4 regions of the Streptomyces sp. NPDC002853 genome follow, and region 1 is predicted to be linked to each of the others. Evidence: riboswitches for the same ligand, from Rfam matches in the RefSeq annotation. Region 1 holds a riboswitch; each other region holds the start of a gene.
What was found. Region 1 has a riboswitch for cyclic di-AMP ahead of ACWD02_RS24680 (transglycosylase family protein). Riboswitches for the same ligand answer to the same signal wherever they lie in the genome.
Positions count from the first base shown of each region.

Region 2: linked by a shared signal. The riboswitch ahead of ACWD02_RS40285 (NlpC/P60 family protein) and the one ahead of ACWD02_RS24680 (transglycosylase family protein) in region 1 are both predicted to bind cyclic di-AMP.
Region 3: linked by a shared signal. The riboswitch ahead of ACWD02_RS17745 (M23 family metallopeptidase) and the one ahead of ACWD02_RS24680 (transglycosylase family protein) in region 1 are both predicted to bind cyclic di-AMP.
Region 4: linked by a shared signal. The riboswitch ahead of ACWD02_RS36610 (M23 family metallopeptidase) and the one ahead of ACWD02_RS24680 (transglycosylase family protein) in region 1 are both predicted to bind cyclic di-AMP.

Region 1 covers NZ_JBSFUS010000009.1:3,541-10,870, reverse strand. The annotation lists gene ACWD02_RS24695 (nucleoside triphosphate pyrophosphohydrolase) at 1-159, shown strand, start outside; gene ACWD02_RS24690 (cytochrome P450 family protein) at 272-1,609, shown strand; gene ACWD02_RS24685 (transglycosylase family protein) at 1,746-2,753, shown strand; cyclic di-AMP (ydaO/yuaA leader) riboswitch at 2,936-3,123, shown strand; gene ACWD02_RS24680 (transglycosylase family protein) at 3,127-3,834, shown strand; gene eno (phosphopyruvate hydratase) at 4,057-5,337, shown strand; gene ACWD02_RS24670 (FtsB family cell division protein) at 5,452-5,931, shown strand; gene ACWD02_RS24665 (DUF501 domain-containing protein) at 5,976-6,518, shown strand; gene ACWD02_RS24660 (Ppx/GppA phosphatase family protein) at 6,515-7,330, shown strand, end outside.
Region 2 covers NZ_JBSFUS010000021.1:64,938-72,267, reverse strand. The annotation lists gene ACWD02_RS40300 (lipase family alpha/beta hydrolase) at 1-54, shown strand, start outside; gene ACWD02_RS40295 (peptidoglycan DD-metalloendopeptidase family protein) at 262-1,905, shown strand; gene pcrA (DNA helicase PcrA) at 1,925-4,462, opposite strand; cyclic di-AMP (ydaO/yuaA leader) riboswitch at 4,721-4,877, shown strand; gene ACWD02_RS40285 (NlpC/P60 family protein) at 4,886-6,088, shown strand; gene ACWD02_RS40280 (hypothetical protein) at 6,181-6,534, opposite strand; gene ACWD02_RS40275 (NlpC/P60 family protein) at 6,855-7,330, shown strand, end outside.
Region 3 covers NZ_JBSFUS010000006.1:118,428-125,757, forward strand. The annotation lists gene ACWD02_RS17735 (M16 family metallopeptidase) at 1-685, shown strand, start outside; gene ACWD02_RS17740 (M16 family metallopeptidase) at 682-2,067, shown strand; cyclic di-AMP (ydaO/yuaA leader) riboswitch at 2,265-2,428, shown strand; gene ACWD02_RS17745 (M23 family metallopeptidase) at 2,441-3,244, shown strand; gene ACWD02_RS17750 (GntR family transcriptional regulator) at 3,455-4,114, shown strand; gene ACWD02_RS17755 (HPr family phosphocarrier protein) at 4,346-4,627, opposite strand; gene ACWD02_RS17760 (bifunctional acetate--CoA ligase family protein/GNAT family N-acetyltransferase) at 4,838-7,330, shown strand, end outside.
Region 4 covers NZ_JBSFUS010000016.1:18,348-25,677, reverse strand. The annotation lists gene ACWD02_RS36630 (amino acid permease) at 1-1,071, shown strand, start outside; tRNA gene ACWD02_RS36625 (tRNA-Lys) at 1,182-1,254, shown strand; tRNA gene ACWD02_RS36620 (tRNA-Met) at 1,396-1,469, shown strand; gene ACWD02_RS36615 (PP2C family protein-serine/threonine phosphatase) at 1,618-2,775, shown strand; cyclic di-AMP (ydaO/yuaA leader) riboswitch at 2,978-3,124, shown strand; gene ACWD02_RS36610 (M23 family metallopeptidase) at 3,136-4,221, shown strand; gene ACWD02_RS36605 (aldo/keto reductase) at 4,353-5,297, shown strand; gene ACWD02_RS36600 (PrsW family glutamic-type intramembrane protease) at 5,294-6,646, opposite strand; gene trmB (tRNA (guanosine(46)-N7)-methyltransferase TrmB) at 6,723-7,330, opposite strand, start outside.

The DNA.
Region 1 (7,330 bases):
ATCGGGTACGAACTCCTGGCACTCGCCCTGCGCGCGGAGGCGGACGGAGTCGACCCGGAGGCGTCCCTGCGAGCAGCGGCACGGGCTTACCGGGACGCGGTGCTGGCGGCGGAGTGCGGGCCCGGGGCGCAGGGGAGTTCCAGCCCGTCCGGCGTTTGAGGACGAACTCGGCGGAGCCGATGACGGCAGGCATGCAGGTAGGCAGGTAGGCAGGTAGGCAGGCATGCAGGCAGGGCCCAGGGGCCAGACGCAAGCCGGATAACGTCGTCCCATGCGAGACCAGCCGCCAGCCCCCGCCGGGGACACCCCCGCAGCCTGCCCGGCAGGGGCCCACGTGTCCGAGGCCCAGGGGCCAGAGCTCTTCACCTGGGAGTTCGCCACCGACCCCTATCCCGCCTACGCCTGGCTCCGCGAGCACGCGCCCGTGCACAAGACGCGGCTGCCCAGTGGCGTGGAGGCGTGGCTGGTCACCCGGTACGGCGATGCCAAGCAGGCGCTCGCCGACCAGCGGCTCAGCAAGAATCCGGCCCATCACGGCGAGCCCGCGCACGCGAAGGGCAAGACCGGCATCCCCGGCGAGCGCAGCGCCAACCTCATGACGCATCTGCTCAACATCGATCCGCCGGACCACACCCGCCTGCGCCGCCTCGTCTCCAAGGCCTTCACCCCCCGCCGTATCGCCGAGTTCGCACCCCGCGTCCAGGAGCTGACCGACCACCTCATCGACCAGTTCGCGGAGAAGGGGGAGGCGGACCTCATCCACGACTTCGCCTTCCCGCTCCCCATCTACGCGATCTGCGACCTGCTCGGGGTGCCCCGCGAGGACCAGGACGACTTCCGGGACTGGGCGGGGATGATGATCCGGCACGGGGGAGGGCCGAGGGGAGGGGTCGCCCGGTCCGTCAAGAAGATGCGCGGTTACCTCGCCGAGCTGATCCACCGCAAGCGGCTCGAACCCGGCGACGACCTCATCTCCGGGCTCATCCGCGCCTCCGACCACGGCGAGCACCTCACCGAGAACGAGGCCGCCGCGATGGCCTTCATCCTGCTCTTCGCCGGCTTCGAGACGACCGTCAACCTCATCGGCAACGGCACCTACGCCCTCCTGACCCACCCCGAGCAGCGCGAGCGGCTCCAGGCATCGCTCCGGGACGGCGACACCGGGCTCTTGGAGACGGGGCTCGAGGAACTCCTGCGCTTCGACGGTCCCGTCGAACTGGCCACCTGGCGGTACGCCACCGAGCCGCTGACCGTCGGAGGGGAGGACATCGCCGCCGGCGACCCCGTCCTCGTGGTCCTCGCCGCCGCCGATCGCGACCCCGCGCGATTCGACCGGCCGGACACGCTCGACCTCTCCCGCCGCGACAACCAACACCTCGGCTACGGCCATGGCATTCATTACTGTCTCGGCGCACCGCTGGCCAGGCTGGAAGGGCAGGCCGCCCTCGCGACCCTCCTGCGGCGCCTCCCTGACCTGCGCCTGGCGGCGGAACCTGGTGATTTGAGGTGGCGCGGCGGGCTCATCATGCGTGGACTGCGCACGCTTCCGGTGGAGTTCACACCCGCACAGCAGAGCAAATATTCGGCACCTGAAACGACGTTTAACTGACGGGCCGTCAAGACTGTGACTTTCACGTGATCTCCGCTGCATCGACTTGTGACAAGCGTTCGACTGCCGCTACGTTCACCGACGACTCGGCATCCCGTGCCGCAGTCGTCGCTCCAGTCACGCGAAAGGCAACCGCATGCTCTCCGGCAATGGTCGTCACCGACGCCCCCGCCAGGCCCCGGCCCTGATCGTCGCGGCAGGAGTGGCGGGATCGGCCATCGCGATCCCGCTGCTCGGCGCCACCAGCGCGAGCGCGGCGGACACCGCCACGTGGGACAAGCTCGCGGAGTGCGAGAGCGGCGGATCCTGGAGCGCGGACGCGGGCAACGGCTACTACGGCGGGCTCCAGCTCTCGCAGCAGACGTGGGAGGAGTACGGCGGCCTCGACTTCGCGCCGAGCGCCGACCAGGCGAGCCGCTCCCAGCAGATCTCGGTGGCCGAGAAGGTCCTCGACGACCAGGGTGCCGACGCCTGGCCGAGCTGTGCGCCGATCGCCGGTCTCACCGAGGGCGGTGCCGCCGCCGACGTCGACCCGGGCGCCCCGATCACGACCATTCCTTCTGACGAGCCGTCGGAATCGACCGGGTCCGGCGAGTCGTCGAAGCCGGGCGGGTCGGACGAGGCCGACGCGTCGCCGAGCGAGTCGGCCGACCCCTCGGACAGCGCCGAGCCGTCCGGGAAGCCGGACTCCGATGACGCGTCACGAGACAAGAATCACGACGAGTCGGGCAAGTCGGATGACTCGGGCGACTCGGGTGACTCGGATGAGTCGGCCGAGCCCGGTGACTCGACCAAGTCCGGCGAACCGGACAAGTCCGGGCGTGACGAGACCACTTCGCCCGCCCCCTCGCCCTCCACCGGCGAGGGTGAAGGCCGTCACCGCGGCGGCAGCGCCGACGACGAGGCGTCCGAAGGCTCCGCCCGCGAGGGTTCGGGCCGGCACGCCTCCCGTGGCGACGAGCGCGAGCACGACGTCTCCGACGGGACGTACACGGTCCGTTCCGGAGACAGCCTCTCGGTCATCGCCGACGACCTGGAGGTGAAGGGCGGGTGGACCGAGCTGTACGCCGAGAACGAGAAGTCGGTCGGCTCCGACCCCGATCTCATCCTTCCCGGTCAGAGCCTCGATTTGGGCGAAAAGTAGGGGTAGTTGGCGAGTCGCTTTGCGCTCGATGTCCCAATTGGCGCAAGTGAGACATGGGTCTCAGAAGCCCTGATCGTCTTTGAAATTCGGGCGATCGCATGTCTACGGTCGTGACCGCTCGCCACAGCGGGCCCCGCCGGTCGGTACGCCGAGTCCTGCCAACGGCCGTTCGGGAACAGTCGTCGCGTAATGCGCCGTAGGCAGGAGCGGGGGAACCAAGGTTTCCGCCGGGCCCGGCCGTTGAGCCTCGCGAGAGCGAGGCACACGGACGGGAACGGCTAGGGGTTAAGTCGCGCTCAGGAAGCGCGGCCGGGCAACCACATCGGCCCGAACCCGACAGCTCACCTCGCAGGCGTCGGTGAGGGGATCACTCATGCTGTTTTCCAGCAAGGGCAAGCACCGCCGCCCGTCCAAGGCCACCCGTGTCGCCACGCTCGCCGGCGTCACCGGTGTCGCGGTCGCAGCCCCGCTGATGGCGGCCGGTCAGGCCTCCGCCGCCACGAACTCCGAGTGGGACGCCGTCGCGCAGTGCGAGTCGGGCGGCAACTGGTCGATCAACACCGGCAACGGCTACACCGGCGGCCTGCAGTTCTCGTCGTCCACCTGGGCCGCGTACGGCGGCACGAAGTACGCGCCCACCGCCGACAAGGCCTCCAAGGCCCAGCAGATCGAGATCGGCGAGAAGGTCCTCGCGGGTCAGGGCAAGGGTGCCTGGCCGAGCTGCGGCGTCGGCCTCTCGGGCGCGTCCAACGAGGGTGGCGGTGCGCAGGAGAGCGCCCCGCAGCAGACCCAGGAGCAGCCCAAGAGCCAGCCCAGCGCCCAGACCGAGCAGCCGCAGCAGGCCGCTCCGAAGGCCGAGGCCGCCCCGAAGGCCGAGTCCGAGAAGACCGTCGAGACCCCGACCGGAAAGACGGTCAAGAAGGGCGACGGCGAGTACAAGGTCAAGAAGGGTGACACCCTCTCCAAGATCGCCAAGGCCGAGGACGTCAAGGGCGGCTGGCACAAGGTGTACAAGCTCAACGGCGACATCATCGACAACGCCGACATGATCTTCCCCGGCCAGCAGCTCCACCTGAGCTAGTCCTGGCGGGGCACCCCCCTCCCCGCCCCGGTGCGCGTATCCCCCGTACGCACCGGGGCGGGGTTCCTTTGTGCTCCACGCTTTGTTCCGTTCGGAAACATTTTGCTCTCGGTTTGTCCACAGGGCGGTCGCTCGGCTGGCTCTTGTCCGGGAGCCGGTTAGGCTCGTGTCCGCGAGGCCAACGCCCCGCGTACCCGCGTCACATCCCAGAAGGAGATGCTCGTGCCGTCCATCGACGTCGTCGTAGCCCGGGAAATCCTGGACTCCCGAGGCAACCCCACGGTCGAGGTCGAGGTCGGCCTCGACGACGGCAGCACGGGTCGTGCCGCCGTTCCGTCCGGTGCGTCCACCGGTGCTTTCGAGGCCATCGAACTCCGTGACGGTGACCCCAACCGTTACATGGGCAAGGGCGTGGAGAAGGCCGTCCTCGCCGTCATCGAGCAGATCGGCCCGGAGCTCGTCGGGTACGACGCGACCGAGCAGCGCCTGATCGACCAGGCGATGTTCGACCTCGACGCCACCGACAACAAGGGCTCGCTCGGCGCCAACGCCATCCTCGGCGTCTCGCTCGCCGTCGCGCACGCCGCGTCGGAGGCCTCCGACCTCCCGCTCTTCCGCTACCTCGGTGGCCCGAACGCGCACCTGCTGCCCGTTCCGATGATGAACATCCTGAACGGCGGGTCGCACGCGGACTCGAACGTCGACATCCAGGAGTTCATGATCGCGCCGATCGGCGCGGAGTCGTTCTCCGAGGCCCTGCGCTGGGGCACCGAGGTCTACCACACGCTGAAGAAGGTCCTGAAGGACAAGGGCCTCTCCACCGGCCTGGGCGACGAGGGCGGCTTCGCCCCGAACCTGGACTCCAACCGCGCCGCGCTCGACCTCATCCTCGAGGCCATCAAGCAGGCCGGTTACGTCCCCGGCGAGCAGATCGCGCTCGCGCTCGACGTCGCCGCGTCCGAGTTCTACAAGGACGGCACGTACTCCTTCGAGGGCAAGGACCGCTCGGCCGCCGAGATGACCGAGTACTACGAGGAGCTCGTCGCCTCGTATCCGCTCGTCTCCATCGAGGACCCGCTGTTCGAGGACGACTGGGCCGGCTGGAACGTCATCACCGAGAAGCTCGGCGACAAGGTTCAGCTCGTGGGCGACGACCTGTTCGTCACCAACCCCGAGCGCCTCGCCCGCGGCATCGAGGAGAAGTCGGCCAACGCCCTCCTGGTGAAGGTCAACCAGATCGGCTCGCTGACCGAGACCCTGGACGCCGTCGAGATGGCCCAGCGCAGCGGCTTCAAGTGCATGATGTCCCACCGCTCCGGCGAGACCGAGGACGTCACCATCGCCGACCTCGCCGTCGCCACGAACTGCGGCCAGATCAAGACCGGCGCCCCGGCCCGCTCCGAGCGCGTCGCCAAGTACAACCAGCTGCTCCGCATCGAGGAGATCCTGGACGACGCCGCGGTGTACGCGGGCCGTTCGGCGTTCCCCCGCTTCAAGGGCTGAACCGCTTCCGAGCTCCGGCTCGGGCCTCGGCTCCGCTGAGTAGATACGTACGTCCCCGTACTCGGTCCCGTACCGTGTGCGGGGACGTTCGTACGTATCGGGGAGGCGGCACACATGGCCGTGAAGGACCGCGACCGGTTCTCCACCGCGACCAGGCTGCGGCTGCTCGGCGAGCAGACCGCGGAGCGTGTCTACCGCTCCCAGACCAAGCGCCAGGCGCGCCGCTCCCGGCTCACGGGACGCGCCGCGCTCCTCGCGCTCGTGCTGTGCTCGCTGGTCGTCGCGCTCGCCTATCCGATAAGGCAGTACGTCTCCCAGCGCGCGGAGATCGACGACCAGCGCAAGGAGCAGGCCGAGCGACGCGAGCACGTCGAGCGGCTGAAGGACGAGAAGGCCCGCTGGCGGGACGACGCGTACGCGGAGCAGCGCATCCGGGACCGGCTGCACTTTGTGATGCCGGGCGAGACCGGCTACACGGTCATCGACCCCGACGCGGCGAAGAAGCAGCGCACCGACCAGGGGGCCGCCGCCAGGCCCTGGTACTCGAACGTCTGGGACGGCGTCGACAAGGCGGACCGCCCGGCCGGGAACTGACATCCCAGCACCACCTCTCGTAGAGAACCGATCGAAAGACAGGCATGGAAACGCCCCCGTCGACCACCCCGCGCACCGAGCCCACCGACGCCGACGTCGAGGCCTTCAAGCAGCAGCTCGGCCGCCCGCCGCGCGGCCTGCGGGCCATCGCCCACCGCTGCCCGTGCGGGCAGCCGGACGTCGTCGAGACGGCGCCGCGCCTTCCCGACGGGACGCCGTTCCCGACGACGTACTACCTGACGTGTCCGCGGGCCGCCTCCGCGATCGGGACGCTCGAGGCCAACGGCGTCATGAAGGAGATGTCGGAGCGGCTGAAGACGGACCCCGAACTGGCGGCCGCCTACCGCAAGGCGCACGAGGACTACATCGCGCGCCGTGACGCCATCGAGGTCCTGGAGGGCTTCCCGAGCGCGGGCGGCATGCCGGACCGCGTGAAGTGCCTGCACGTCCTGGTCGGCCACTCCCTGGCCGCGGGCCCCGGCGTGAACCCGCTGGGCGACGAGGCGATCGCGATGCTGCCGGAGTGGTGGGCCAAGGGGCCGTGCGTCACGCCGTGCGCCGAAGCCGACGAGGAGCCCGCCAAGTGACCCGCGTGGCCGCCATCGACTGCGGCACGAATTCCATCCGCCTGCTGGTGGCTGACGCCGACCCCGAGACCGGCGAACTCGTCGACCTGGACCGGCGGATGACCATCGTCCGCCTCGGCCAAGGGGTGGACAAGACGGGCCGCCTGGCGCCCGAGGCACTCGACCGCACCTTCGCGGCGTGCCGCGAGTACGCCGAGGTCATCAAGTCCCACGGCGCCGAACGCCTCCGCTTCGTGGCGACCTCCGCCTCCCGCGACGCCGAGAACCGCGACGACTTCGTACGCGGCGTCCTGGACATTCTCGGCGTCGAGCCGGAGGTCATCACCGGTGACCAGGAAGCCGAGTTCTCCTTCACGGGGGCGACGAAGGAGCTGACGGGCAGCGACCACCTCGCCAAGCCCTACCTCGTCGTCGACATCGGCGGCGGCTCCACGGAGTTCGTCGTCGGCGACGACACCGTCCGTGCCGCCCGCTCCGTCGACATCGGCTGCGTGCGCCTCACGGAGCGGCACATCCGCACCGACCCGCCCGCGCCCGCCGAACTCGACGCCGTCCGCGCCGACATCACGGCCGCGCTCGACCTCGCCGAGGAGTCGGTGCCGATCGGCGAGGCCCGCACCCTGGTCGGCCTCGCGGGCTCGGTGACGACGGTGTCGGCCATCGCGCTCGGCCTCGACGCGTACGACTCCGCGGCGATCCACCACTCCCGTGTCTCCTTGGAGCAGGTACGCGAGATCGTCGCCCGCCTGACCGGGGCCACGCACGACGAGCGGGCCGCGATCCCGGTGATGCATCCGGGCCGCGTGGACGTC
Region 2 (7,330 bases), on a different contig from region 1:
GCTGCTCCGGGGACCCCCGCGAAGGGTGCCGAGAACGGACTCACCGTGGCCTGAGGACCAGCTCGCGCACCCCGCGGCCAGGAAAATTTGTCGAACGGAGCTCGAACGCAGGGCCAAAGCTGTGCCCGCCGTCCGCCGAAAGACGGCCGAATGCCCGTTTCCTGAAAGCACGAAACCTGCCGAAGATTGTCGCGCCCGCATACCGCCGGGTACAGTCGCCGCACTGCTCTGCCCCCTGCTGCCGAGGCGAAAGAGAAGTTGGTGAACGACCGTCACCCGTCGGGGAGCTCGACACCCCCGGCCTCGGCACCCGCCGACCATGCGCCCTACGCGGCGTATGACCCGCAGAGCATCCAGCACGGCGCCTACACCGGTTACGACGGCTACTCCACCGGAAGCCTCGACACCACGGGCAGCTATGCGACGGCCGGTCACGACACCGGAAGCTTTGCGTCCGACCCGCTCTTCGGCGACATGCCCGGCACTTCGTACGACACCGGCCAGTGGTCCACCACGGGTACCCAACAGACGCTGAACCACGACCCGTACGCCGCGCAGCACCAGGCCGCGTACGACACCAGTGGGTATGACACCGGCGCCTACGACACCGGTAGTTACGACACCGGCGCCCTGTGGTCGACCGGCGGCCATCAGCACCTCTCCGCCGAGATCCCGGCGCAGCAATCGGGTCCCGACGCCACGGGCCAGTGGGACGCGGGCACCTGGGACCAGCCGCAGCAGACCGGCCAGTGGGAGACCCAGGCCTTCGACACCGGCGCTTATGACGCGACCGCGTGGAACTCCGCCGGCCAGGACATGACGTACGGGACCACCGCGACGCACGAGGCGTACGGCACCCCGGAGACACATGAGGCGCACGAGGCACACGGCACGTACGAGGCCCAGGACACGCCCGGAGCGCCCGACACGTACGAGGCCCCCGAACCGTACGAGCATTCGCCTTACGACACCGGGTCCTACGCCACCGCCTCGTACGACTCCGGTCCTCCTTCCCCCGATGCCTACGCCCAACCAGTTCCCGCAGAGCACGAGTTCACGCCCGACGAGGCTCCCGCCGATTCACTCGGCCCGGTCGAGCCGACCCGCAGGGCTTCCGCGGGTGACGACGAACCTCCGCTCATGGACCGTTCGCACGGCTCCCGTTCCCGGGCCCGCCGCCGCTCCCCCGCCAAGCGCTCCGCGCTCTTCACCGTCGCCGTGCCCTCCGCCTGTGTGATGGGCGTCGCGGGTATCGCCGCCGCGTCCGTGGGCGACTTCGGCGGTGACGACGGCAAGGAGACGCAGGCGGCAACGGCCCCGGACCCCGCGTCGGTGCAGCCCTCCGCCGCCAACAACAAGCTCGACACGCAGTTGGCGAACCTCTCGGCGGACGCCGGTGACTTCGCCGACCGCGCGAGCCGCACCCAGGAGCGCATCGACCTCAAGGCGGAGAAGGCCGCCGCCGAGAAGAAGGCCGCCGAGGACGCCGCGCGCAAGGAGCGCCTGCGCCCGAAGTTCTCGCTGCCGGTGAAACAGCACGGTCTGAGCGCGTACTACGGCCAGGCAGGCGTCAACTGGATGTCCGCGCACTCCGGAATCGACTTCCCGGTGTCGTACGGCACCGAGGTGCTCGCCGCCACCGACGGCACGGTCTCCACGAAGTGGAACAGCGCCTACGGCAACATGGCGATCGTGACCGCCAAGGACGGTACGGAGACGTGGTACTGCCACCTCTCCACGCACAAGATCTCCAGCGGCCCCGTCAAGGCGGGCGACCCCATCGCCTTCTCCGGGAACTCCGGCAACTCCACGGGCCCGCACCTGCACTTCGAGGTGCGCCCCGCGGGCGGCTCGGCCATCGACCCGCTGCCGTGGCTGCGCAGCCACGGCCTCGACCCGACGTAACTCCGGCCGCCCCGCGGCCCTAGAGCTTCTCCACCGGTGCGTACCGCAGGAGGAGCCGCTTCGGCTTCGGCTCTCCGAAGTCCACCGTCGCCTCGGCGTTCGCGCCCGTCCCCTTCACCCCGACCACGGTCCCGAGGCCGAACTGGTCGTGCGTGACCCTGTCCCCGACCGCGAGCGCGACCACCGGCTTCTCCGATGCGCGGCGCGTGGCGAAGCCCTGCGCGCCCCCGGTCCGCGAGCGGGACGACGACAAGGAGGAGGCGATCCCGGCTGCGGGCCCGGAGGTCGCCGGCGCGCCGACGGAACCCTTCCGCTTCCAGTCCAGGTGCGCCTCCGGGATTTCCTCCAGGAAGCGTGAGGGCGGGTTGTACGAGGGCTGTCCCCAGGCGCTGCGCATCGAGGACCGCGTCAGGTAGAGCCGCTCACGCGCGCGCGTGATGCCCACGTACGCGAGGCGGCGCTCCTCCTCCAGCTCCTTGACCTGGCCGAGGGAGCGCATGTGCGGGAAGACGCCGTCCTCCATGCCGGTCAGGAAGACGACCGGGAACTCGAGGCCCTTGGCGGTGTGCAGCGTCATCAGCGTGATGACTCCGGAGCCGTCGTCCTCCTCGTCCGGAATCTGGTCTGAGTCAGCGACGAGCGCGACCCTTTCCAGGAACTCCGAGAGCGTGCCCGACACACCTGCGCCCGCGTCCGCGCCTTCGGCTACGTCCTCGGCCTCACCCTCGGTCTCACCTTCGCCCTCGCCCTCGCCTTCGGAGGCGGCCGCACCTGCGTCCTGCTCGAACTCCAGGGCCACGGCGGCGAGTTCCTGGAGGTTCTCGATGCGCGTCTCGTCCTGCGGGTCGGTCGATGCCTGCAGCTCGGCGAGGTACCCGGTCCGTTCGAGCACGGCCTCCAGGACGACGGCGGGCCCCGCGCCGGACTCGACGATGGTCCGCAGCTCCTCCATCAGCACGTTGAAACGCTTGACGGCGTTCGCCGAGCGGGCCGCCATTCCGTACGCCTCGTCGACGCGCTTCAGGGCCTGCGGGAAGGAGATCTTCTCGCGCTGCGAGAGGGCGTCGATCATCGCCTCCGCGCGGTCACCGATGCCCCTCTTGGGCACGTTCAGAATGCGCCGCAGCGGGACGGAGTCCTCCGGGTTGGCGAGCACCCGCAGATACGCGAGGACGTCCCGGACCTCCTTGCGCTCGTAGAAGCGGACGCCGCCGACGACCTTGTAGGGCAGGCCGACGCGGATGAAGATCTCTTCGAAGACACGCGACTGCGCGTTCGTCCGGTAGAAGATCGCGACGTCGCCCGCCTTCGCGTCGCCCGCGTCGGTGAGCCGGTCGATCTCGTCGGCGACGAACTGCGCCTCGTCGTGCTCGGTGTCGGCGACATAGCCGGTGATGCCCGCGCCCGCGCCCGCGTTGGTCCACAGGTTCTTGGGGCGGCGGCTTTCGTTGCGCTCGATGACGGCGTTGGCCGCGGTCAGGATCGTCTGCGTGGAGCGGTAGTTCTGCTCCAGGAGGATCGTGGTGGCGTCGGGGTAATCCTCCTCGAACTGGAGGATGTTGCGGATCGTCGCGCCGCGGAAGGCGTAGATCGACTGGTCCGCGTCACCCACGACACACAGCTCGGCCGGGTCGTCGCCCTCGCCTCCGGAGGGGCCCACCAGCTCGCGCACCAGGGCGTACTGCGCGTGGTTGGTGTCCTGGTACTCGTCGACCATCACGTGGCGGAAGCGGCGGCGGTAGTGCTCGGCGACGTCCGGGAACGCGCGGAACATGTGGACCGTCGTCATGATCAGGTCGTCGAAGTCGAGGGCGTTCGCCTCGCGCAGCCGCGACTGGTACATCGCGTACGCCTGGGCGAGCGTCTTCTCGAAGCCGTCGGCGGCCTGTCCTGCGAAGGTCTCCTCGTCGATCAGCTCGTTCTTCAGGTTCGAGATCTTGGCGCTGAAGGACTTCGGCGGGAACTTCTTCGGGTCGATGTCCAGGTCACGGCAGACCAGCGCCATCAGCCGCTTGGAGTCGGCGGCGTCGTAGATCGAGAAGGAGGAGGTGAAGCCGAGCTTCTTGGACTCGCGGCGCAGGATGCGGACGCACGCACTGTGGAACGTCGACACCCACATCGCGTTGGCCCGCGGCCCGACGAGCTGCTCGACGCGCTCCTTCATCTCGCCCGCGGCCTTGTTCGTGAACGTGATCGCCAGGATCTGCCCCGGGTGCACGTGGCGCTCGGCCAGGAGATACGCGATGCGGTGCGTGAGGACCCGGGTCTTGCCGGAGCCCGCGCCCGCGACGATGAGCAGCGGGGAGTCCGCGTGCACGACGGCCGCGCGCTGGTTCTCGTTCAGGCCGTCGAGCAGGGCCGCCGGGTCGATCACGGGGCGCGGGGCGCCGCCGCGGTAGTGCGCGTCCCGGGGCGTGGGCGCGTCGAACTTCCCGTCGAACAGATCATCCGGAACGGATTCCGGGGCACTGTCCTCGGGCGGCGGCGGGGGCTCCTCATCGGAAGCCCGTGAGGGCTTGAGGTCCGCCAGGAAGCTGTCATCAAAGAGGCTGCTCATCGCCTCCCGAGTCTAGGCGGCCCCACTGACAACCCGCCCCGGGTTCCGGCCAGGTCCACCCGCACACGCCCGGCCCGCATACACCCCGCCCGCGGACCGTCACGTTCCGCGACGACCCTGCGTGTCCGCGTCAAGAGCTTCGTAAAGTAACGAAAACGTATCGGGCATATCGAACATCAACCTTCACACGGACCACACGAGTTGGCTACCGTGCTCCGCGGGCTGCTCGTACTCCCACCGGCGAACCCCGCCGGGAACGGGTGGCCTCCGCCGAGTTCGATCTCCTCGGAGCCGGGGACCCACCAAGAACTTGGGGTGAATCGATCCCGTACGCAGTACGGGACCGTAGGGCAACCTTCCGGAACCACCCGCCCGAACCCGACAGCTAACCCGGTAGGCGGTCTACGGAAGGAGTCGCCTCCCTTGGCGTCGCACCGCAAGCCGCGGGCCCGCATCGCCGGCCTACGCACCGCTCCGGCCCTCGGCATCACGACGGCAGCCCTCACCTCCGTGGCTCTCCTGTCACAGAGCGCGCAAGCGGCACCGTCAGCGCCCCAGAAGCCCAGCCTCGAAGAGGTGCAGAAGAAGGTCGACGACCTCTACCACCAGGCGGGCGTGGCCACCCAGAAGTACAACTCGGTCAAGGAGCGCACCGACAAGCAGCGCAAGAAGGTCGACACCCTTCTCGACGATGTGGCCAAGCGCACCGACAAGCTGAACGAGGCGCGGCAGCGGCTGGGCACGTTCGCCGCGGCCCAGTACCGCACCGGCGGCGCCTCCGAGACCGCCACGATGATGCTCGCCGACGACCCGCAGGGGTTCTTCGACCAGAACCACCTGTCGGACCGGCTGACCGCGCGCCAGAAGAAGGCGGTCGACGACTACCAGACGCAGCAGGCCTCGGCGACGAAGCAACGCACGAAGGCCGCCAAGAGCCTGGAGACGCTGAGCGACTCGCGGGACGATCTGCGGACGAGCAAGCAGACCGTCCAGAAGAAGCTGGGCGCAGCGCGCACGATGCTCTCGGAGCTGACCGCCGAGGAGAAGGCGCGGCTCGCGGCGATCGAGAAGAAGAAGGAAGAAGCGGCCAAGCGCAAGGCTGCCGAGCTGGCGCGCAAGCAGGAGGCCGAGGCGGAGGCCAAGCGCAAGGCCGCGGAAGAGGCCGCGGCCAAGGAGCGCGAGAAGGAGAAGGAGACCCCGGATTCGGGCACGGGCTCGGGCTCGGGTTCCGGCACAGGCTCCGGCACCGGCTCCGGCGACACGGACAGTGGCTACGCGACGAAGGCCGCGAAGGTGATCAACTTCGCCGAGGCGCAGATCGGCAAGCCGTATGTGTGGGGCGCGACCGGCCCCGACTCCTACGACTGCTCCGGGCTCACCCAGGACGCGTGGAAGGCCGCGGGGATCTCCCTGCCGCGTACGACGTGGGACCAGGTGAAGGTCGGCACGACCGTGAAGACGGCCGACGCCAAGCCCGGCGACCTGGTCTTCTTCTACGACGACATCAGCCACGTCGGGATCTACATCGGCGACGGCAAGATGATCCACGCCCCGAAGCCGGGCACGAACGTCCGCGTGGAATCGATCTACTACATGCCGATCCACAGTGTGGTGCGCCCCGCCTGATCACCGGCGGAGGAGCCCCTACGCGCGCGTGGCCCGCATTCCCGGGGGGATGCGGGCCATGCGCGCGTGGTGGGCCGGTCGGATCTGCGGGCTCAGGTCCACAGCACGGCGATGAAGATGTTCGCGACGGTCAGCAGGCCGACGGCGCCGAACATCCCCTTGTCCACCTTCTCGTCGTCCCGCTTCACGTAGACCAGCGCGAGGATCACGATCAGGACGGCCATCTTGATGCCGATCTTGACGTTGTTGACGGGGTTGTCGTCCGCCTGGTTGAGGCCCACCAGGATCACGCCCGTGACGAGCATCGTGAGCGCGCCGTGCAGCATCGCGGGGTTGAAGCGGGCCGTGCCCTGGCCCATCTGCTTCATCTGGGTGAGGAAGCCGCCCAGGAGGGAGGCGATGCCGATGATGTGCAGGCCGACGAAGAGATGGGTGAGAACGTCCATGGCTCCGGAGCCTAGCCGGGGCCTTATCACCACTCCGTAGCCAGGTGGGCCCCGAACGCCGCATCGGTCACGCGCGCCTCCGAAGGGCTCCGGTCCGGCAGATCACGCAGTCACTTGCGGTCACCGAACAGCACACTTGCGGCAGTTGCGCACAATCCGTCACCAACCCGTGACGGTCAGGTTTAGCGTCCTTCGTCAGGTGACCGGCTCCCCACCGCCGCCCGGACCCGGGGCGGCAGTCGGCCACCACCGCCGAGAATCCGGCGGCGGCCCGCTCCCCCTGTGCGGGCCGTCGCCGGAACCCAAAGGAGCCCCCCTTCGTGGCAGCGCACCGCAAGCCGAAACAGCGCTCGCTCAGTGGCCATACGGCCCGTACCGCCGCCACCATCGCCCTCGCGGGAGCCGCCACGGCCACCGCCTTCGACGGCACCGGGCACGCGGACCCACGGCTCAGCCCGGCCGAGGTGAAGTCCAAGGTCGACGCGCTCTACCGCGAGGCCGAGATCGCCACCGAGAAGTACAACGGAGCCAAGGAGAAGGCCGAGGGCGCCGAGAAGTCCCTGGGCGAGCTGCGTGACGAGGCGGCCCGCAAGACGGACAAGCTCAACTCGGCACGCGAAGGACTCGGTTCGATCGCCGCCGCGCAGTACCGCAGCGGCGGCATCGACCCCGCCGTCCAGCTCGCGCTCTCCTCCGACCCGGACGAGTACCTCGAGCGCGCCGCGATCGCCGACCGCGCGGACAGCCGCCAGGCGGCGGCCGTCACCGGCGTGCAGAAGCAGCTCCGGGAGATCGA
Region 3 (7,330 bases), on a different contig from region 1:
CTTCGGGTCCATCCCCTCGCACGACGGCAAGCAGCCGCCGCGCGACGGTTCGCTGCCCGACACGATCGGCAAGGAGCTGCGCGAGGTCGTCGAGGAAGAGGTCCCCGCCCGCGCCCTGATGGCCGCCTACCGCCTCCCGGAGGACGGCACGCGCGCGTGCGACGCGGCCGACCTGGCGCTGACGGTCCTCGGCAGCGGCGAGTCGTCGCGGCTCTACAACCGCCTCGTGCGCCGCGACCGCACCGCCGTGGCGGCCGGTTTCGGCCTGCTGCGGCTCGCCGGCGCCCCCTCGCTCGGCTGGCTCGACGTGAAGACGTCCGGTGACGTCGAGGTCCCCGTCATCGAGGCCGCGGTCGACGAGGAGCTCGCCCGCTTCGCGGAAGAGGGCCCCACCGAGGAGGAGATGGAGCGCGCCCAGGCACAGCTGGAGCGCGAGTGGCTCGACCGTCTCTCCACGGTGGCGGGCCGCGCGGACGAACTCTGCCGGTACGCGGTCCTGTTCGGCGACCCGCAGCTCGCCCTCACCGCCGTCGGGCGCGTCCTGGACGTCACCGCGGAAGAGGTCAGGGCGGCCGCCGCCGCGCGCCTGCGCCCCGACAACCGCGCGGTGCTCGTGTACGAGCCCATCGAGGGCGCTGCCGCCGCCGAAGCCACCGACGAGGACGAAGAGGAGGCGGCGAAGTGACCGAGGCCGCAACGATGCAGTTCCACCCGCAGCCCCAGGCGGGCGACGCACGGCCGTGGGCCTTCCCCGCGCCCGAGCGCGCCACCCTGGACAACGGCCTCACGGTGCTGCGCTGCCACCGCCCCGGCCAGCAGGTCGTCGCGGTGGAGGTCCACCTGGAGGCGCCGCTCGAAGCCGAGCCCGCCGGCCTGGACGGCGTCGCCACCATCATGGCGAGGGCCTTCAACGAAGGCACGGACAAGCACTCCGCCGAGGACTTCGCCGCCGAACTCGACCGCTGCGGCGCCACCATGGACGCGCACGCCGACCACCCCGGCGTACGCGTATCGCTCGAAGTCCCGGTCTCCCGCCTCCCGAAGGCGCTCGGTCTGCTCTCCGACGCCCTGCGCGCCCCCGCCTTCGCGGACAGCGAGATCGAGCGCCTCGTGCGCAACCGCCTTGACGAGATCCCGCACGAGGCCGCCAACCCGGGGCGTCGCGCCGCCAAGGAGCTCTCCCGGCAGCTCTTCCCGGCGACCTCGCGCATGTCGCGCCCCCGTCAGGGCACCGAGGAGACGGTGACGCCCATCGACTCGGCGGCGGTGCGCGCCTTCTACGAGAAGCACGTGCGTCCCGCCACGGCGACCGTCGTCGTCGTGGGCGACCTGACCGGTGTCGATCTGGACGCCGTGCTCGCCGACACCATCGGGGCCTGGACGGGCGGCACCGCCGAGCCGCGTCCGGTGCCCCCGGTGACCGCGGACGACACCGGGCGTGTCGTCATCGTGGACCGCCCCGGAGCCGTCCAGACGCAGCTGCTCATCGGCCGCGTGGGACCGGACCGCCACGACCGCGTGTGGCCCGCGCAGGTGCTCGGCACGTACTGCCTCGGAGGCACCCTCACCTCGCGCCTCGACCGCGTCCTGCGCGAGGAGAAGGGATACACCTACGGCGTACGGTCGTTCGCCCAGGTCCTGCGTTCCGCACCGGACGGCACCGGCGCCGCGATGCTCGCCATCAGCGGCTCCGTGGACACCGAGTCCACGGGCCCGGCGCTCGACGACCTGTGGAAGGTCCTGCGCACCCTCGCGGCCGACGGCCTCACGGACGCCGAGCGCGATGTCGCCGTGCAGAACCTGGTGGGCGTGGCCCCGCTCAAGTACGAGATGGCGGCGTCCGTCGCGGCCACCCTCGCCGACCAGGTCGAGCAGCACCTGCCGGACGACTTCCAGGCCCAGCTGTACCGCCAGTTGGCCGCGACCGGCACCGTGGAGGCCACTGCCGCCGTCGTGAGCGCCTTCCCGGTGGACCGGCTGGTGACGGTGCTGGTCGGTGACGCCGCGCAGATCGAGGAGCCCGTCAGGGCGCTCGGCATCGGTGAAGTGAGTGTGGTCACGGGCTGAGTGGCAGTCAGGACATATCGGGACCCCAGTGGCTGAGATTTACCACTGGGGTCCTCTTATGTCCGAATTGATATGGAGGTTACGTGTCTGACCTGTGGCGTGCGCTACAAAAGCTCTGATCCGTTTGTCGTTTGAAAGATGGCCCGCTTAGCGTCATCCCGGCTGTTCGTCATGCAGTACGCCGCACCCGCGGCACCGGACAGTCATCGCCGAGTCCCCGTACGGCGCGAGCCAGGGGAGCCGGGGACCCACATGTCCCCTTGGGGTGAATCGGGAACCTTGCCGTCAGGTGAGGGACTCGTAGGAGACCTTCCTGCTCCGAACCCGTCAGCTAACCCGGTAGGCGAGAAGGAAGGAAAGGATCAGCCGCTTCATGGCGTTCACCCGTGCCACCGGGAAGCACCGTCGCCCGAGCCGCCTCACGCGTACGACCGCGAACGTGGCGGGCGTCGCCGCCCTCACCACCACCGGTGTCATCGGAGGCCTGGCCGCTCCGGCGCTCGCCGCCGACGACGCGGCGGCTCTTGAGCACACCGGCCTGACCCAGGCCATCTCCGTGGGCGACTCGCTCGCCGAGAGCATCGACGCGCAGGCCGCTGCCCAGCAGCAGGCCGCCGACGACGCCGCAGCCGCCAAGAAGGCCGAAGAGGCCGCCAAGAAGAAGGCCGAAGAGGCGAAGCGCAAGGCCGAGGCCGAGGCGAAGGCCAAGGCCAAGAAGGAGCGCGAGGCCAAGGAGCGTGCCGCTCGCGAGGCCGAGCGCAAGCGCCTCAACAGCTACGTCTCCCCGATCTCCGGCTCGTACGTCTCCACGGGCTATCAGACCGGCGGCGCCATGTGGTCCTCCGGCAGCCACACCGGCGTGGACTTCCACGCGGCCTCCGGTACGTCGGTCCACGCGGTCGGCTCCGGCACCGTCGTCGAGGCCGGCTGGGGCGGCGCCTACGGCAACAACGTGGTCATCAAGATGAACGACGGCACGTACACCCAGTACGGCCACATGTCGTCCCTCGGCGTCACGGTCGGCCAGGCGGTCACTCCGGGCCAGCAGATAGGCCTCTCCGGCTCCACCGGCAACTCCAGCGGCCCGCACCTGCACTTCGAGGCCCGCACCGGCGCGGACTACGGCACGGACATCGACCCCGTCTCGTACCTCCGCTCGCACGGCGTCAACGTCTGATCCCAGCGGTCGAACGCGGACGCACGAGCGTCACTGATTCACCGAAAGCCCCGGCTCGTCGAGCCGGGGCTTTCGCCGTTCCCGCATCTCCTCTGGCCAAAAGTATCCCTGGATTTCAGCCTGCCGTCGGAAATTCGGCCGCCCTGCAATAGAGTCGCAGAACAGGCGTCGATCGACCGCGTTTCGCGGGGATTAAGGCGGAGGTCAGTCATGCGCATTCCCGCGCACTCGGTATGCACGGCAATCCGGGACGACATCGTCTCCGGTGTCTACGAACGGGGCGGCCGGCTCACCGAGGAACTGCTCGCGCGCCGCTACGGAGTCTCCCGTGTCCCGGTGCGCGAAGCCCTGCGCACCCTCGAGGCAGAGGGCTTCGTCGTCACACGCCGGCACGCGGGCGCGTGCGTCGCGGAGCCGACCGCGCAGGAGGCCGCCGACCTCCTCGAGATCCGCGCGCTCCTGGAGCCTCTGGGCGCCGCTCGCGCCGCCCATCGCCGCACGGAGGCGCACCTGAAGGTCCTGCGCGGTCTCGTCAGGCTCGGTCAGGAGCGGGCGAGGCGGGGACACAGCGAGGATCTGCGCTCCCTGGGCGGCTGGTTCCACGAGACGCTCGCCCAGGCTTCCGGCAGCCCGGGCCTCACGGCCTTGCTCACCCAGCTCCGGCACAAGATCGCCTGGATGTACGTGGTCGAGGCGTCTGCCGCTCCCGCCGAGGCCTGGGCCGAGTACGCCGCGATCGTCGACGCGGTGACGCGCGGGGACGCGGAGCGCGCCAGGTCGCTCACCGCGGCCCACACGGAGCGGACGACGGCCGCGCATCGTGTGAGGGATTCGCAACATGTCGTAAACACGGTGGGCCTGCGGCATTAACAGAGGCGCCGTATACAAAGAAGTGCTATTCGGAGGGGGCGAATTCCTGCTGCCCGAATTCAGCTTCCGATGCCCTGCGCCGGTATTCGGTCAATGGGCACAGTCGATGAGCGCAGCCAATGGGTACGGTCAATGCGTGCGGTCAAGCGTGTGGTCAATGGGCATGGAAAAGCCGTAGGGCCCGCCCCCATTTCGGGGGAGGGCCCTACGGCGTATGAGTCTCAGCCTTTGTCAGACGGTCTCGGGGAGTTCCTCGAGGCCGTCCGCGACCAGCTTCGCCAGACGGTCGAGGGCGGCGTCCGCACCCTCGGCGTCGGAGGCGAGCACGATCTCCTCGCCGCCCTGCGCGCCCAGACCGAGCACCGCGAGCATGGAGGCGGCGTTCACGGGGTTGCCGTCAGCCTTGGCGATCGTCACGGGGACGCCGGCGGCGGTGGCCGCGCGGACGAAGATGGAGGCGGGTCGGGCGTGAAGGCCCTCGGCCCAGCCGACGTTGACGCGGCGCTCAGCCATGTGTTGCTGCCCTTCCAGGTGTCTCACACTTGTCTAGACCAGTGTCTCATGCCGTCACGAGTGCTCCGCCGGGCCGCAGGTCCATACGGTGCCGGCCGATGGTCCGGCTCCGTCGACCGTACGTCCTCGCGCCCCGGGCCCTCGTCCCGCTGTTCGACGTCTCCTAGCCTGCCCCGGCCAAGGCGGCCCCGCGACCCGTACCCTGGGCCCATGCAGACCCCGTCGGACCGGCACGCATACCCCTCCCACTGGGAAGCCGATGTCGTCCTGCGTGACGGAGGCACCGCCCGGATCAGGCCGATCACGGCCGAGGACGCGGACCGCCTGGTCAGCTTCTACGAACAGGTCTCGGACGAGTCGAAGTACTACCGCTTCTTCGCGCCCTACCCCCGTCTGTCCGCCAAGGACGTGCACCGCTTCACCCATCACGACCAGGTGGACCGGGTGGGTCTCGCGGCCACCGTGGGCGGTGAGTTCATCGCCACCGTGCGCTTCGACCGCATCGACGAGCGCGGCATGTCCGCCAGCGCGCCCGCCGACGAGGCCGAGGTCGCCTTCCTCGTGCAGGACGCCCATCAGGGCAGGGGGGTCGCCTCCACCCTGCTCGAACACATCGCCGCCGTCGCCAGGGAGCGCGGCATCCGCCGCTTCGCCGCCGAGGTGCTGCCCGCGAACACCAAGATGATCAAGGTGTTCACGGATGCGGGCTACCAGCAGAAGCGCAGCTTCGAGGACGGCGTCGTACGGCTCGAATTCGATCTGGAACCGACCGACCGCTCCCTCGCCGTGCAGCGCGCCCGTGAGCAGCGGGCCGAGGCGCGGTCGGTGCAGCGGCTGCTCACGCCGAAGTCGGTCGCGGTCATCGGCGTCGGACGCACGCCGGGCGGCGTGGGGCGCAGCGTCCTGCGGAACCTGCGCGAGGCGGGCTTCACGGGGCGGCTGTACGCGGTGAACGGCGCGTTCGAGAAAGGCACCGAGGTCGACGGGGTGCCCGCGTACCGCTCTGTGCGGGACATCGAAGAGACGGTCGAGCTCGCCGTCGTCACCGTGCCCGCCGAGCGGGTGCCGCAGGCCGTCGACGAGTGCGGCGAGCGTGGGGTGCTCGGACTCGTCGTGATCTCCGCCGGATACGCGGAGAGCGGCCCCGAAGGGCGGGAGCGGCAGCGCGAACTGGTGCGCCAGGCGCGGTCGTACGGCACGCGCATCCTCGGCCCGAACGCCTTCGGGGTCATCAATACGTCGCCGGACGTACGCCTCAACGCCTCGCTGGCCCCGCATCCTCCCGAGCGCGGCAGGATCGGCCTCTTCACGCAGTCCGGTGCGATCGGCATCGCGCTCCTCTCCGGGCTGCACCGGCGTGGTGCGGGCCTGTCGACCTTCGTGAGCGCGGGCAATCGCGCGGATGTGTCGGGCAACGACGTCCTCCAGTACTGGTACGAGGACCCGGACACCGATGTCGCCCTGATGTACCTCGAATCCATCGGCAACCCGCGCAAGTTCACCCGGCTCGCCCGGCGCGCGGCCACGGCCAAGCCGCTGGTCGTGGTGCAGGGGGCGAAGCACAGCGGAATCGCGCCCACGGGCCACGCCGTGCAGGCCACGCGGCTTCCGTATGCCACGGTGTCGGCGCTGCTCCGCCAGGCGGGAGTCATCCGGGTCGACACCGTGACGGAGATGGTGGACGCGGGGCTGCTGCTCGCGGGGCAGCCGTTGCCCTCCGGGCCGCGGGTGGCGATCCTCGGCAACTCCGAATCGCTCGGGCTGCTCACGTTCGACGCGTGTGTCGCCGACGGGCTCCGGCCGCTGCCGCCGGTGGATCTGACCACGGGTGCCACTCCCGCGGACTTCCGCGTGGCGCTCGCCGACGCGCTGTCGGACGACGCCTGCGATGCCGTGATCGTCACCGCCATCCCCTGGGTGGGCGAGGACGGGGCCACCACCACCGCCCCCGAGGGGGAGGAGCTTGCCGCTGCGTTGCGGGCGGCTTCTGCCGGGTGCCCGGCGAAGCCGGTAGCCGTGGTCCACGTGGAACTCGGCGGCCTCGCCGAAGCGTTGGCTGCCGCCAGCCGGACCCGGCCTGACGCCGCTGCCCGGGTTTCCTCCGCACCCGGCAGCGAGCGCTGTGCCCACCCGCCCCGCCCCGCGGAACGCCCGCCCACGGCAACGACGGCTGCGGAGAGCGCCCCCGAAGCCTCCGGCCCGGCCCAGCCGCACCGAATCCCCGCCTACCCCGCCGCCGAACGCGCCGTCCGGGCCCTCGCCGAAGCCGTGAAGTACGCCCAGTGGCGGCGCGAGGCCAAGGAACCCGGCAAGGTCCACGAGTACGAGGACATCGACGAGAGCGGCACCGCCCGGCGGATCGACGAGCTGCTCGCCGCGCAGGACGACCCGCGCGGCGCCACCCTCGCCCAGGACGACGCCCGCGAACTGCTCGGGCGGTACGGCATCGACGTACGGGACGCCCGGCCCGCGCCCGACCCGGACGCGGCCGTGGCCGCCGCCCGCGCGCTCGGCTACCCCGTGGCCCTCAAGACCACGGCCCCGCACCTGCGCCACCGCGCCGACCTCGGCGGCGTGCGGCTCGACCTGGCGGACGAGGAACAACTGCGCCGGGCCTACGAAGATTTGACCCGCGCCTTCGGCAGGCCCGCCGAGCTGCGGCCCGTCGTGCAGGCGATGGCGCCCCGCGGCGTCGACACCGTC
Region 4 (7,330 bases), on a different contig from region 1:
ATCATGCTGTTCGCCGCGATCCTCGTCCTGCACGGGCTGCTCAACACCTTCGGCGTGCGCATCGTCGGGCTGCTGAACAGCGTCAGCGTGTGGTGGCACGTCTTCGGGGTTGCCGTGATCGTCGGCGCGCTCGCCTTCTCGCCGGACTCACACCAGTCGGCGTCCTTCGTCTTCACCGAGTTCGTCAACAACACGGGGTGGGGCAGCGGGCTGTACGTGGCTCTCATCGGGCTGCTGATGGCTCAGTACACCTTCACCGGGTACGACGCCTCCGCGCACATGACCGAGGAGACGCACGACGCGTCCACCGCCGGGCCCAAGGGCATCGTCCGCTCCATCTGGACGTCGTGGATCGCGGGCTTCGTGCTGCTCCTCGGCTTCACGTTCGCCATCCAGTCGTACGACGGGGCCCGTGAGTCGGCGACGGGGGCTCCGCCCGCCCAGATCCTCCTCGACGCGCTCGGAGCGACCACGGGCAAGCTGCTCCTGCTCGTCGTCATCGGCGCGCAGCTCTTCTGCGGCATGGCGTCGGTGACCGCCAACTCCCGCATGATCTACGCCTTCTCGCGGGACGGAGCGCTGCCGTTCTCGCACATCTGGCACTCGGTCAACTCGCGTACGCGCACGCCTGTCGCGGCCGTCTGGCTCGCGGCCCTCGGCGCGCTCGTCCTCGGTCTTCCCTACCTGATCAACGTCACGGCGTACGCGGCGGTGACGTCCATCGCCGTCATCGGGCTCTACATCGCCTACGTCATCCCGACCCTCCTGAGGCTGCGCAAGGGCGAGGAATTCGAGCGCGGGCCCTGGCACTTGGGGCGCTTCTCCCGCCCGATCGGCATCGTCGCGGTGGCCTGGGTCGGCGTGATCACCGTGCTCTTCATGCTGCCGCAGGTCTCGCCCGTCACCTGGGAGACCTTCAACTACGCCCCGATCGCGGTCCTGGTGGTCCTCGGGTTCGCCGCCACCTGGTGGTTCGCTTCGGCCAGGCACTGGTTCCTGAACCCGGACCACGAGCGCACGGCGGCCCGCGAGGCGGCTAGGCGCGGGGCGCCGAAACCGGCCGACCCCTGAGCGCGCGGCGGCCGTTCCGGGCCCGTCGCGGAGCGCGCGACGGGCCCGGGAGGCGATACCCGATCGGACGGCCGGGCCTCTGCGGCTATGCTCGTGGGGTGCATCCGCACGGACCGTTAGCTCAATTGGCAGAGCAGTGGACTTTTAATCCATTGGTTGTGGGTTCGAGTCCCACACGGTCTACCGAGAAGGCCCAGGCCGGGGAGTTCCCCGACCTGGGCCTTCGGTGCGTTCGGCGGATGGCCTTCCCGCGGCCTGCCGGCAGGGCCCTCCGCAACCGGTTCGCTTTCACTCCCCCTGATGGCGTAGAGTTGCATTCAACGGCGCGGGGTGGAGCAGCTCGGTAGCTCGCTGGGCTCATAACCCAGAGGTCGCAGGTTCAAATCCTGTCCCCGCTACTAAAGACCGAAGGCCCGGATCCAGAAATGGATCCGGGCCTTCGGTGTTTTCCGCCGCGGTGAAGGCGCTGCCAGAGGACAGTCCGGCCGATAGCCCGGTCGGCCCACACCGGTCGCCCCACGCCGCCCCTCCGGGAACCCTGAGTGAGTGGGGCAGCGAGGAGGAATCGGCGGGGGCGGCGGCAGGCGTCCCGATGTCCGGCACGAGCGTGCGCTCGTGCGGGCTCTCCCCCTGCTGCTCATCGTCCTCGGGATCGTGTACGACGTCTCTACCCCGCCCAGGTTCACCGCCGTACCCCTGTTCACCGCGGCCCCGCTCATCGCAGCGCCCTTCTACTCGCTGCTCAGCACCGTCCTCATCGGCGCCGCCTCCTGCACCGCCGTGCTCGCCCTGCACTTCAAGACGAGCACCACCACCGACGTCGAGGCCGTCACCGAACTGATCACGGTGGCGACCGTCGCCGTTCTCGCCGTCGTCATCAACCGCGTCGTACGCCGCAGCGACAGACAGCTCGCGTCCGCCCGCTCCATCTCCGAGGCCGCCCAGCGCGCGGTGCTGCCGCAGCCGGACCCCCACATCGGCGGTCTCGACGTCGCGGCGCGGTACGAGGCCGCGGAGGCCGACGCGTTCATCGGCGGCGATCTGTACGCGGTGCAGGACACCCCGCACGGTGTCCGCGTCATCGTCGGCGACGTACGGGGCAAGGGCATGGGCGCGGTGGCGGCCGTCGCCGTGGTGATCGGGGCGTTCCGGGAGGCCGCCGAGCAGGAGACCACGCTGGAGGCCGTGGCGCAGCGCCTGGAGCGTGCCCTCGCGCGTGAGGGCACACGGCGCGACGGGCTCGACGCCTTCGAGGGATTCACCACGGCCGTCCTCGCGGAGATCCCGCACGGCGACGGTCTGGTGCGTCTCATCAACCGCGGGCACCCGGGCCCGCTGCTCCTGCGCGGCGACGGACGGCTGTGCGTCATGTCCGCCACCGAGCCCGCGCTGCCGCTCGGGATGGGCGACCTGGGCGCCTGGCCGGACCGCGCGGACGAGACGGAGTTCCCGCCGGGGGCGATGCTGCTGCTCTACACCGACGGGCTCTCCGAGGCGCGTGACGTCCGGGGCGAGTTCTACGACCCGGCGGCGCGGCTCGGCGGCCGGATCTTCCCGGGGCCGGGCGGCCCCGACGCGCTCCTGACGACGCTCGTCGAGGAAGTGCGGCGGCACACCGGGGGCGGGGGGACCGACGACATGGCGTTGCTCGCGGTGCGGCGGCCCCTGTCACCGGCCGTGACGGAAGGACACCACTCCGCATAACAACTGACGTACTGTCAAGGAGATGTGAAGCTCCGGTGTGTGAAGAAGTGGGGTCAACTCGCCCCGTTCCGGCCCCCGGTGTCCCGATAAGTACGTGCCATGTGCGTTAACGATCAGTCGGAACAGCTTGGAATACCGGCCCGCTGTCTATTAACGTTCGATAACGCAGCGCGGTCGTCCCAGCCGTCACTCGAGTCGGCTCCGCGCGCACGCGCCTAATCCCGAAAGGGAGCCGGGGAACCACTAATTGGGGTGAATCGGGCATCTGTGCCTCCGTGCCAGATGCTCGTAGGAGACCTTCCTGCTCCGAACCCGTCAGCTAACCCGGTAGGCGAGAAGGAAGGAAAGGAGTGCGCCCCAGTGGCGTCCAACCGCCCTGCCCCCCAAGGCGTTTACGTACCGAATGACGACGATTTCGGTGGGTACGACGACAATTCCTGGGAGGAATGGAACCCCACCGAGGAGTCCATCCGTCCCGTCCGCGGCAGGCACCGCGTCCACAAGCGGGGTGGTGGCGGGCTCGCCCGCAGCTCCACGGTTCTCGGCGTAGGCGTCATCGCCGCCGTCGGCGCGGGCGGCATCGCCACCGCGCAGGACGGCAAGCCCCCGGTCTCCATCGCGATGCCGGACCTCTCGGCCGTCACGGACTCGCTGCCGGAGGCCAAGTCGCTTCCGGGCGTGGGGTCCTTGATATCCGACGACTCGGCCGACTCGGGTTCCGCGGACAACGGCGTGGTGACCGCTGCAGCGCCGCTCAGTGCCGCCGGCCTCAGCGCCGCCGACACCGAGCAGGGCACCACGGACGCGGGCGAGGCACTGCGGGCCCGCATCATGGAGCAGGCGGAGAACCAGCAGGACCAGGCGGACGACGCGGTCCAGAAGGCCGCCGAGGAAGCCGCCGTCAAGCAGGCCGCCGCCCAGGCCGCCGCCAAGCAGACCGCGGCCGAGAAGAAGATCGCCGCCGAGAAGGCCGCCGCGAAGAAGAAGGCCGAGGCCGCCGCCAAGAAGAAGGCCGAGGCGGAGCGCCTGGCCAAGCTCGCGAAGAGCTACACGCTCCCCGTCGCCTCGTACACGCTCACCGGCACCTTCGGTCAGCCCGGCTCCATGTGGTCCTCCGGCTACCACACCGGCCTGGACTTCGCGGCTCCGACGGGCACGCCCATCAAGGCCGTCCACTCCGGCACCATCAAGGAAGCCGGCTGGGCTGGGGCGTACGGCTACCGCACGATCCTCGAACTCGACGACGGCACCGAGATCTGGCTCTGCCACCAGTCCTCGATGAGCGTCAGCGCCGGCCAGAAGGTCACCACCGGCGAGACCATCGGCCGCGTCGGCGCGACCGGCAACGTCACCGGCGCCCACCTCCACATGGAGGTCCACCCGGGCGGCGACTCCACCGGGGTCGACCCGGCGGCGTGGCTGCGCGGCAAGGGTCAGTCGATCTGAGGTAACCCCAGTACCCCGGCGGTCCTGGCGACAACCCCCCGACGTCAGGGCTGCCGGTCCGGCATGCCCGCTCCTCCCCGAAAGCGGGGGTCGTACGGAATTCCATGCTCCGTACAGGTGTTGATCCCCTCATGACTTCTCTCCGCAAGCTTGGCTCGTCCGACCTCGAGGTCTTCCCGCTCGCCCTGGGCGGCAACGTCTTCGGCTGGACGGCCGACGAGGCGCAGTCCTTCGACGTGCTCGACGCCTACACCGCCGCGGGCGGCAACTTCATCGACACCGCCGACGTCTACTCGGCCTGGGTGCCCGGCAACAAGGGCGGCGAGTCCGAGACCGTGATCGGCAACTGGTTCGCCGCGCGCGGCAACCGTTCCGACGTCGTGCTCGCCACCAAGGTCGGTGCCCACCCCGACTTCAAGGGCCTGTCCGCGAACACCATCAAGGCCGGTGCCGAGGAGTCGCTGCGCCGTCTGCGCACCGATTACATCGACCTCTACTACACGCACTACGACGACCCGGCCGTCCCGGTCGAGGAGGTCATCGGCGCGCTCGACGACCTGGTGACGTCCGGCAAGGTGCGCGCCATCGCCGCGTCCAACGTGACCCCCGAGCGGCTCCAGGAGTTCCTGGACTTCTCCGACCGCGAGGGCCTCGCGCGCTACTCGGTCCTTCAGCCGCACTACAACCTCGTCTCGCGCGACACGTACGAGGGCCCGCTGGAGCAGGTCGCCTCCCGCTCGGGCCTCGCCGCCGTCCCGTACTACGCGCTCGCCTCGGGCTTCCTGACCGGCAAGTACCGCCCGGGTGCGAAGGTCGACAGCGCGCGGGCCGAGGGCGCCGGCAAGCACCTGGAGACCGAGCGCGGCCGGCGTGTGCTCGCCGCGCTCGACGAGGTCGCCGAGGCCCGTGGCGCCGAGCTCGCGACGGTCGCCCTCGCGTGGCTCGCGGCCCAGCCGACGGTGGCGGCGCCGATCGCGTCGGCCCGTACGGTCGAGCAGCTGCCCGCGCTGCTCGCGGTGGGCGAGCTCGAACTGACGGACGCCGAGCTGTCGACGCTGACGGCGGCCTCGGCCTAGCCCCGGTAGGGGTTGTACGCGGGGTAGGGCATCGCCGGCTGGGCGTGCGGATATCCGTAGGGGTGCGGCTGCGCGTAGGGCTGCTGTGGCGCGTAAGGCTGCGCGTAGGGCTGTGGGTACGGCTGCCGGTATCCGTACGGCGGCGGCATCGGTACGAGTACGGGTGCCGTCGCGCGTGCCGCGTAGGCCAGGGCGGGGCGCGCGGCCTCGCGGCGCTCCCACAGCGCGTGCAGCAACTCCCGCTCCCGTACGACGAAGTCGGCGCCCGCCTTGCCCCGGCGTCCCCGGTGGCGCAGGAGCGCGAGAGACGTCGCGTACGCCTCGTACTGGGCGACCGCGCGGGCCGCGGCCTTGCCCTGGGTGTACGAGGCGTAGTCGCGGGCGAGGGTGCGGGCGCGCATCGTGCCGAGCGCGTACGGCTCGGGAGCGGTGAGCCAGCCCGCGATCGCGTAGGCGGGCAGTTCCGCGCGCACGACGCGCAGGGCGCGCTGCCTGGTCCAGATCGCCAGCCAGGTGAGCAGACCGAACGCGGGCAGCATGAACGTCGCGTACACCGCGAAGAAGCCGTACTCCCCGAAGCTGGCCGAGCCGTTCCACAGGGCGTGCAGGCCCATGGCGAGGAGCAGTCCGGCGAGCGGGAGCAGGACGCGCCGCCAGTTCTGCCGGCCGGTGCCGAGCGCGGCGATGCCGAAGCCGATGCCGGTGAGCACGGTGAACAGCGGGTGCGCGAAGGGCGACATCACGACGCGCACGAAGAAGGTCGCCGCCGTCACGGACGTGAGCCCGGTCTCGCCGTTGAGCTGGTCGGTGCCGAAGGCGCTGCCCAGGTAGAGGATGTTCTCGGTGAACGCGAAGCCGGTGGCGGTCACCCCGGCGATCACGACGCCGTCGACGATGCCGGTGAACTCGCGTCTGCGGAAGAGGAAGACGAGCAGTACGGCCGCGGCTTTCGCGCTCTCCTCGACGATCGGGGCTATGACCGTCGCGCCGAGGGTGTCCGCGCTGGTGGGGTCGGCCGTGGCGGTGGCTATCCAGCGGGTCGCGAAGCTGTTCGCGACGATGGCTATGAGGGCGGCGGCGCAGGCGCCCCAGGCGAAGGCGAAGATCAGATTCCGCCAGGGGCCCGGCTGGACGCGCTGCAGCCAGCGGAAGGCGGCCACCAGGAGCGGCACGGGCAGCGTCGCGAGACCGAGCCCGACCAGGAAGCCCTGCGTGCCGGTCTGCTCCCTGACCAGGGCCAGGATCACCAGGCCCGACAGGGCGAGCAGCGTGACCAGGGCGGCCGCGCGTATCGCGCGCCGCTGCCACCAGCGCGCGTGCCGCAGCCCGGCGGGCCCTGCGGGGGGCATCGGGGGGTGAGGGTGCGCTGAACGGGTGGCCACCCGTTGACCCTAACGAGGGACGGGGCCCGCCCGCGACGGTGTCTCAGCCCTCGTGGCCGGAGGTACGGCGGAACAGCAGGTCGTGGACGACATGCCCCTTGTCCAGACCCTGGCCCTCGAAACGGGTGAGGGGACGGAAGGCGGGGCGGGGCGCGTACCCGCCGTCGGCCTCGGTGTTCTCGAAGGCGGGGTGCGCGGTGAGGACTTCCAGCATCTGCTCGGCGTACGGCTCCCAGTCGGTCGCGCAGTGCAGCACCGCGCCGGGCTTGAGGCGGGGTGCGGCGAGGTCGAGGAAATCGGGCTGGATGATGCGGCGCTTGTGGTGGCGGGCCTTGGGCCAGGGGTCGGGGAAGTAGACGCGCAGGCCGTCGAGGGAGGCGGGCGGGAGCATCTCGCGGAGCAGGATGACGGCGTCGCCGTTCGCGACGCGGACGTTGTCCAGGCCGTTCCGCTCGGCGAGGCCGAGGAGGTTTCCCTGGCCCGGGGTGTGTACGTCGACGGCGAGGATGCCGGTGTCCGGGTCGTCGGCGGCCATCTGGGCGGTTGCCTCGCCCATGCCGAAGCCGATCTCCAGTACGACGGGACGTCCGGCGCCGAACAGCTCGGCGAGGTCGAGGACCCGCTGCCCGTCGATGTCCAGGCCCCACTTGG